DNA from 2 places in the Mycolicibacterium rutilum genome. Region 2 is predicted to be linked to the other one. Evidence: predicted binding sites of a transcription regulator. Region 2 holds the regulator's gene; the other holds the start of a gene.
The links. Region 2 encodes LexA, which represses DNA repair genes until DNA is damaged. Its sites were predicted from a motif close to CGAACANNTGTTCG; they were not measured.

Region 1: a site for LexA is predicted at 2,410-2,423, ahead of cofD (2-phospho-L-lactate transferase). Genes of this name have one in related genera too.

What each region holds. Positions count from the first base shown of each region.
Region 1 is NZ_LT629971.1:5,614,260-5,618,674, reverse strand. Features, by position in the region: gene BLW81_RS27360 (coenzyme F420-0:L-glutamate ligase) at 1-1,174, opposite strand, end outside; gene cofD (2-phospho-L-lactate transferase) at 1,171-2,190, opposite strand; gene BLW81_RS27350 (WhiB family transcriptional regulator) at 2,627-2,890, shown strand; gene BLW81_RS27345 (metallopeptidase family protein) at 2,904-3,326, opposite strand; gene BLW81_RS27340 (DUF3499 domain-containing protein) at 3,486-3,905, shown strand; gene BLW81_RS27335 (phosphomannomutase/phosphoglucomutase) at 3,983-4,415, shown strand, end outside.
Region 2 is NZ_LT629971.1:4,823,953-4,828,367, reverse strand. Features, by position in the region: gene BLW81_RS23495 (sunset domain-containing protein) at 80-2,056, shown strand; gene lexA (transcriptional repressor LexA) at 2,053-2,748, opposite strand; gene BLW81_RS23485 (LysM peptidoglycan-binding domain-containing protein) at 2,959-3,411, shown strand; gene nrdR (transcriptional regulator NrdR) at 3,573-4,040, shown strand; gene BLW81_RS23475 (PhzF family protein) at 4,046-4,415, opposite strand, start outside.

The sequences.
Region 1 (4,415 bases), 790 kb from region 2:
CCACCTCGCGCACCGCCAGCGCCACCAGCAGGCCCTGCACGGCGGCGCCGACCGCGACCGTGAACATGGTGCGTTCGGCGGCGGTGCGCTCGGCGTCGGGGTAGGCGTGCGCACCGTCGGGCACCAGGAACGGGATCACGACTTCGGGCGCGTCGTAGAGGATCTGGCCCCGCTGCACACGGCGTTCGACGGAGTCGGCGGGCCTGCCGTCGCCGGTGAGGTCGGCGCGCCACTTGTCCTTCATCCGGTCCAGCAGCGCGATGCGCCGGTCCCGGTCGCGCAGCCACACGAACCGCACCGGCCGGGTGTGGTGCGGCGCCGGTGCGGTGAGCGCCTCGGCCACAGCGGCTTCCACGAGTTCGGGTGCGACGGGCTCGGCGGAGAACCGGCGCACCGAGCGGCGCAGCAGCTGGGCCTGCGACCGGCCGAGCGCGATCGCCTCCTCGGTGCCCAGCCAGAACAGGTCCTCTTCACCCGCGCGCACGAGCCTGCGCGCGGTGGATCCGTCGTCGGGCAAGTGAAGTCCGCGCACCACCGCGACCGGGATGTCGGTCAGCTTGCCCTTCACCAGGTCGGCGGCCGCGGCGATCTCGTCGGCGACGGCGATCTCGGTGACGATCAACTCGTTGCCGTGCCGGTCCACCGAACCGCCGTAGCCGTGCAGCACGGTCAGCCCGGCGGCGCCGATCGCGACGTCGGTCTGCCCGTTGCGCCACGCGCGCCCCATCGTGTCGGTGACGACGACGCCGACCGACACCCCGAGCCGCTCCCGCAGCCCGGTCCGCAGCGCCGCTGCGCTGCCGTCGGGATCGACTGGTAGCAGCGCGAGTTCGGCGGAGTCGACGTTGGACCCGTCGACCCCGGCGGCGGCCTGGACGAGCCCGATCGCGTTCTCGGTGATCAAGGTGCGGCCCTTGCGGGCCAGCACCCGCACCGCCTCGGCGTCGATGAGCTTGCGGCGCAGCACGTCGCGTTCCTCGGGGTCGGCCGGGGCGTCGACGATGCGGCCCTCGCACTTGGACAGCACCTTGCTGGTGACGACCAGAACGTCGTTGTCGCGCAGCCACGGTGCGGCCGCCGCGATCGCCGCGGCGAGGTGGTCACCGGGCCGGAACTCGGGCAGGCCGGGTACGGGCAGCAGTTCGACGGCGGCAGCCGAGCCGTGCTCGGTCACGGTTTGACCCCGGCGAGATCGATTCCCGCGCGGACCATCTCGGCCGTCGTCGCGGGATCGGTCATCAACAGCGGCGCCGAGCGCACCTCGACGCCGTCGATGTCGGCGTGGTCGCCCTCGTGCACGAGCCAGCCGTCGAGGATCCCGACGCCCGACCGCGCACCGAAGTGCCTGCCGACCGCCTCCGAGGTGCTCTCCACACCGATCACCGACAGACATTCATCGGCCATGCCGCGCAACGGCTTTCCGCCGATGATCGGGGAGTAGCCGATCACCGGCGCATCCGTCGAGCGCAGCGCGCCGCGGATGCCGGGCACGGCGAGGATGGCGCCGATGCTGACCACCGGGTTCGACGGTGCCAGCAGCACCACGTCGGCGGTCTCGATCGCCTCGGTCACACCGGGTCCCGCGGTGGCCTTCTCGGCGCCGACGAACGCGAAGCTGTGTGTCGGCACCTTCGCGCGATGGCGCACCCACCACTCCTGGAAGTGGATCGCGTGCTTCTCGCCGGTCTGCTCGCCGGGGCCGGGATCGGTGATGACGACGTGGGTTTCGCTGCGGTCGTCGGTGACGGGCAGCAGCCGCGCGCCGGGCGACCACCGCTTGCACAGCGCCTCGGTGACTTGGGACAGCGGATAGCCGGCGCGCAGCATCTGGCTGCGTACGAGGTGGGTGGCCAGATCGCGGTCGCCGAGGCCGAACCAGTCCGGCTGCACGCCGTAGGCCGCGAGTTCCTCCTTGGCGTGCCAGGTTTCGTTGCGGTGCCCCCACCCGCGCTCGGGATCGATGCCGCCGCCGAGGGTGTACATGCACGTGTCGAGGTCGGGGCAGATCCGCACTCCGAACATCCAGGCGTCGTCACCGACATTCACCACTGCGGTAAGTTCATGCGCATCAGTATCATCAGTATCAGCAGCACCACCAGTGACACCGAATTGCCCCAGTCCCAGCAGATGTTGGACACCGAGCAGGAACCTGGCGCCACCGACGCCGCCGACCAGAACTGTGACCTTCACAGCGACCGAGCGTAGGCCGTTGGACGGGAATTGGTTCGGGCAGGAGCGCCGCAGGCCGGCCGCTGTGACGGACACGCCGAGTCACGACTCGCCGTATTTGGATCACGGAATGGTATGAATTCCTGTTCCAGCGCTTGACCGGGGCAGCTAACGCGTGTGTAATCACACCAGTGTCATTTCCCGGTAGGCCAACCGGTTCCGGTGCCGCAGACCGAGATTCGATCACTTGTTCGAATTGGAGGGGTCGCACGCCTCGGTGTGTGGCTGTATAGGGGATCAACGAGACCAGGTGAGGAGGCGGAAGATGTCTTTTGAGCAAGGCGATTTCGATCGCGTTGTCCCGTTCGACAACCGATTTTTCGGCTCAGTAGACAGCGCGCCGCACACCAATTCCGGACCGGCACCGGTTGAGACGCCGCGGCGTCCCCAGTTAAGTCTGGTGCCAGATCCGATTGATGTTGCGCCGGCACTGACACCGGAAGACGACTTGTGGCAGGAGCGCGCGTTGTGCGCGCAGACCGACCCCGAGGCCTTCTTCCCGGAGAAGGGGGGCTCGACGCGCGAAGCCAAGCGGATCTGCCAAGGCTGCGAGGTGCGCGACGCCTGCCTCGAGTACGCACTGGCGCACGACGAACGCTTCGGCATCTGGGGCGGGCTGTCCGAGCGCGAGCGTCGTCGGCTCAAGCGCGGCATCATCTAACGGGCCGCGCGGGCTACTCGTCGTCGATCGTCGGGTCGATGACCGAGGGCTCCACCCCCAGATACGTGGCCACCTGGGCCACCAGAACCTCATGCAGCAGGTCTTCGAGTTCGACGGTGTCTTTGGCCCGTCGCTCGATTGGTTTGCGGAACAACACGATTCGCGCCCGAGTGGCGTTGCCGCGGACGTCGACGCCGGCCGGGATCAGCCGGGCCAGGGCGATCGGTCCGTCGGCGATCACCTCCGGCGGCCACTGCACACTGTCGGGATCTTTCGGTGCGAGCCGCGGAATCTCGTCGACCGCCACATCAAGGCCCGTCAGCCGGTCCTGCCACCGCCGCTCGATCGGCTCGTAGGCCTCCAGCACCGCCATGTCGAAGCGTTCGGCGCGGCTGCGCCATCCCGGAACCGTGGGCGGCAGCAGCGGCCCGCGCATCTCGCGGCCGCGGCGCGAGCGCAGGTATCCCCGCTTGGCCACCGGGTCCGTGCTCCTCTCGTGGGCGATCACCGCCGATCGTAACGGTTGGAGATCGGCCGTCCGGTGGCTGCGCGTGTCCGGCGGCGTGTGGCGTGCGACCACGATAGATTCTCGGCTGTGAACGTTCCCCGTCGCTGCTGCCGGCCCGGGTGTCCGCACTATGCGGTCGCGACGCTGACCTTCGTCTACGCGGACTCGACGGCAGTCGTCGGCCCCCTGGCCACGGTGGCCGAACCCCACTCGTGGGACCTGTGCGTGGTGCACGCCGGCCGCGTCACCGCCCCGCGCGGTTGGGAACTCGTGCGCCACGCCGGCCCGCTGCCCGCACACCCCGACGAGGACGACCTCGTCGCGCTCGCCGACGCGGTCCGCGAAGGACGCGACGTGGCGCCGCCGGTGAACGGCGTGGTGGCCGGTTTCTCCGATCCGGCCACCGGCGCGTCCGGCGGCTCACTGATGGCCGCGCCGGCGCGGCGACCCGAGTCCACCGGCCGACGCCGCGGGCATTTGCGGGTGTTGCCCGATCCCACCGACTAGCCCTCCACTCGAACCCGTAGACGTCTGCCCGGCCGGTTAGGCTGGCGCCAGCAGTTGTCCACATCACAAGGAGATCTATGTCTCGGCCCGCCGCGGGTGTTCATCGCGTCATCAAGGCCTATGACGTGCGCGGCCTGGTCGGCGAGGAACTCGACGAAGCGTTCGTCGCCGACGTCGGCGGCGCCTTCGCCCGGCTGGTCCGCGATCACGCCTCCCAGATCGTCGTCGGCTACGACATGCGGGAGAGTTCGCCGGCGCTTGCTGCGGCGTTCGCCAACGGGGTGAACGCGCAGGGGCTCGACGTGGTGCGGATCGGTTTGGCGTCGACCGATCAGCTCTACTTCGCCTCCGGACTGCTCGACTGCCCGGGCGCGATGTTCACCGCAAGCCACAATCCGGCCGCCTACAACGGCATCAAGCTGTGCCGGGCCGGCGCCAAGCCGGTCGGCAAGGACACCGGGCTCTCGGTCATCGCCGAGGAGGTCATCGCCGGCGTGCCCGGTCACGACG
Region 2 (4,415 bases):
GTTAGTGATCGGCGTCTGCTGACAGACAGTTGACGGGCGCGAAATTGTGGAGAATTTCGCGTCGACCGCGGGAGGACGAATGATCGGGCAAACCACCCGGCGCACAGCGGTGTGGGCACGGATGGCGACCGCTCTGCTCACTGGTGCGGCAGCCCTGCTGTTGAGCCCGGCGGCAGGGGCGACGCCGGAATCCGACGCCGACGCCGCCATCACTGCGGCATGGGACGCCAGCGGCGGCGCGGGCGGTCCGCTCGGACCCGAGCAGGGCGAGGTGTATCGCGCCGGTGACGGGTTCGCGCAGAACTACAGCGCGGGCAAGATCTTCTTCACCCCGCAGACCGGCGCCCATTTCGTGCGCGGGGCCATCCTGGAGAAGTACGAATCACTCGGCGGGCCCGCCGACAGCGATCTGGGGTTCCCCACCATCGATGACGGCCCCGGCCGCGCGCCGGGCAGCTTCAACACCACGTTCAGCGCCGCCGACAAGCCGGTGATCTTCTGGACCGCCGACACCGGCGCGCGCGTCGTGCGCGGGCCGATCAACGCCGCATGGGACAAGCTCGGCGGTTCCTCGGGGGTGCTCGGCGTGCCCGCGGACGACGAGTCCTATCGCGGCGATCTCGTCACGCAGAAATTCACCGGCGGCGAGCTGACGTACAACACCCGCGAGAAGACCTTCACCACCGTGCCGCCGGATCTCGCCGGGCAGCTGGCCGGGCTCAAGGTGCCCGACGATCCGACGTCGGCGATCAACGCCGCCCGCCGCGCCGCCGGCGGAGCGCTGGGCCCGCTCGGCGCGGCCGAGGGACCGCCGTACAAGATCGGCGCTGACGGCCTCGGACAGAACTTCGCGGGCGGCAAGATCTTCTACAGTCCGGCGACCGGTGCGCGGGTCGTCACCGGACAGGTGCTCACCAAGTACGAGAGCCTCGGCGGACCCGAGGGCGACCTCGGTTTTCCGACCTCGGGTGAGGAGGCCGGCGGAGCGGGCGAGGCCAGCCGGATGTCGACGTTCGCCGCCGAGGACAACCCGGTGATCTTCTGGACGCCCGATTACGGTGCGGTCCTCGTCCGGGGCCCGATGCGGGCGGCCTGGGACAAGCTCGACGGAGCGGAGGGAACGCTCGGCGCGCCGATGGCCGATCAGACCGAAAGCGACGGCGTGCTCACCCAGCGGTTCAGCGGCGGGGTCGTCTCGTGGGACCGCGCGACCGGTGATTTCAGCACCGAGCCGGCCAACCTCGCGAGCCAGTTGTCGGATCTGCAGGTGCCCGGCCGGCATCTGCCGGATACGCCGGCCGCACCGCAACCCTCCGCCGCCGACGACTCGGGTGGGTTCGGGTGGAGTTGGTGGTGGCTGCTGGCGATCGTGCCGGTGCTCATCCTGGTCGGCCTCGTCGTGTTCGCGACGATGCGCAGCCGGCGCCGCGACGACGATCATCCGGGCTTCGACGACGACCGGTTCGACGACGGCTACGGCAGTGACGTCGACCGGATCTACAGCACCGTCGGGGCGCGCGAACCGGACGTCGAGGAGATGCGGTCGAGCAACGACGATTACGCCGCGGCGCTGTTCGGCGACCGCTACGCCAGCGAAGGCCTCGGGGCGCTGGGTCCGGAGTCGAGCAGCCCGTGGGAGCCGCCACCCGAGTCCGGTCCCGCCGACGAGCCCGTCGAGCATGTCGTCGACCCCTACGAGGCGCCCGAGGAACAGCCCGCCCGCGAGGACAACCCCGACGACAATCCCGACGACATCGTCACCGCGCCGACCCGGATCCAGACGCTGGGTGAGGCGACGGCGCCTGAGCGGGATCCGTTGACCGACACCGGCCGGCATGCCCGCATCGAGGTCGACAAGCCGGAGATCCCGGGCCCCGCGTTCCGGCTGTCGCTCGACGACGCGGCCGAGGGGCCCGAAGGCTACCCGATCAAGGCCGACACCCAGTCGGGCCGGTACTGGCTGCCCGGCTCAGCCGACTACGATGACGCGCACGCCGAAATCTGGTTCTCCAGCGAGGAATTCGCCCGCACGAACGGTTTCGTGCGCGCCGACTAGATCTTGCGGATCACGGTGACGACCTTGCCGAGCACGGCGGCGTCGTTCCCGGGAATCGGATCGAACGCGGGGTTGTGCGGCATCAGCCACACCTGTCCGCGGGTGCGCTTGAACGTCTTGACCGTCGCCTCGCCGTCGATCATCGCGGCGACGATGTCGCCGTTGTCGGCGACGTTCTGCTGACGCACGACCACCCAGTCCCCGTCGCAGATCGCCGCGTCGACCATCGAATCGCCGACCACCTTCAGCAGGAACAGCGAGCCCTCGCCGACGAGTTCTTTCGGTAGCGGGAAGACGTCTTCGACGGCCTCCTCCGCGAGAATCGGGCCGCCGGCGGCGATCCGCCCGAGCACCGGCACGAACGTCGGCTCCGGCAACGCGTCCGAACCCGCGACGTCGGTGGTGACGACCGGGTTGGCGGCGTCGTCTGCGCCGCGGACATCCACCGCGCGTGGGCGATTCGGGTCCCGCCGCAGATAGCCCTTGCGCTCGAGCGTGCGGAGTTGATGGGCCACCGACGACGTCGACGTCAGGCCGACCGCATCGCCGATCTCCCGGATGCTCGGGGGATAGCCGCGGGTGGTGACCGAGGCGCGGATGACCTCGAGGATGGTGCGCTGACGCTCGGTCAGACCGGTGTCGAGAGTTCGGCCCCCGCCGGTGCGGTCCGGAGTATCGCTGCTGGAGTCCATGGCGCCGAATGTATCCCGCAGCCGCCCATTAATCAAACATTTGTTCGAGGCGTGTCGCGGTGGGGTGGGTGGCCGCGAACGCGGCCGGATTTTTTGTCGGTGCCCTGTTTTATCGTTTGGCAACAGTTCGATCACATGTTCTATCACTCGAACACCTGATCGAGTATCATCGAACATAAGAGCGAAAGCAGCGGACGGAAGGGCAACACGATGACGATCCTCGACACCCGGGAAATCCAGGCAGCACCCGCGGCGCAGCCGCGTCGCAGGCGGGTCGAACCGAGCCGGCGGCCCCGGTCGCAGCGTCCGGGCGGGGCGCCCCTGCGCTACCGCGGTCCCGGCGTGACGATGTCGCGGGCGGGGCACCGCAGGCGGCCGATCACTCCCGGCACCACGGTGCTGCTGGCGCTGGTCGCGGCGGGAATCACGGTGTGGCTGGGGCTCGTCGCGCAGTTCGGCGGCGTGGTGGGTGCCGACCCGGCGCCGACGCCCGACCGTCTCGCCGTGGTGCAGGTACAGATGGGCGAGAGCCTGCACCAGGTCGCGCAGCGGGTCGCGCCGGATGCGCCGGTCAGTCAGGTGGTCGAGCAGATCCGTGAACTCAACCACCTCGACACCGCAGCACTGGACGCAGGTCAGACGCTGATCGCGCCGGTCGGCTGACGCGGCGCGCCCAGTTTCGAAAGCCTTGCCTCGCAGCGATGTTCGCCGACAAATGGGTGGCCTACGCGCCAATCGGCCCTGTTCTGGGCCTGCGGGACAGTGCGCGGGTACGCTCGAAGACGTTTGATGTAGTCGTTTGTTGGCCTGGCGAAGGAGCGGTGATGCACTGTCCGTTCTGTCGCCATCCCGATTCGCGTGTGGTCGATTCCCGGGAGACCGACGAGGGCCAGGCGATCCGGCGGCGGCGATCCTGCCCGGAGTGCGGTAGACGGTTCACGACCGTGGAGACCGCGGTGCTGGCCGTCGTCAAGCGAAGCGGGGTCACCGAACCGTTCAGCCGCGAGAAGGTCATCAAAGGGGTGCGCCGCGCCTGTCAGGGCCGCCAGGTCGACGATGACGCGCTGAACCTGCTGGCCCAGCAGGTCGAGGACGCGGTGCGGGCCGCCGGCCCCGAGGTGCCCAGTCACGAGGTGGGGTTGGCGATCCTGGGGCCGCTGCGGGATCTGGACGAGGTGGCCTATCTGCGGTTCGCGTCGGTGTATCGGGGTTTCACCTCGGCCGACGACTTCGAGCGCGAGATCGAGGCGCTGCGGGCGCACCGCAATTCGCCCCAGCCCACCGCCAGTTAGTCGGATCAGTCGACCTGCTTGACGCCGTCGTCGACCACGCGACCGGCGACACGAACCCAACCTTCCGCGCTCCACTGGGTGTAGATGTGAGATCCCTTGCCCTGCACGATGTGCAGGTCGCGGCTCAGGTAGTCGGTGATCCGCACGGCGGCAGCACCGGTGGCCTCGTCCTCGGGCACTCCCAGATCGGACGCGAACATGCGTGATCGGATCTGGCCCTGCTCCTTGTCCGTCCACGTCCACAGGTAGTGGTTGATGCCGTCGGGGTAGTCCGCAGGGTCGGCGGCGAGGAGATCGGCGACCGAGGCGAGGTCGTAGATCGCGAAGTCCGGCGCCCACTCGGCGCGGGCGCTGACCGAGGTGAGGTCGTCGTCG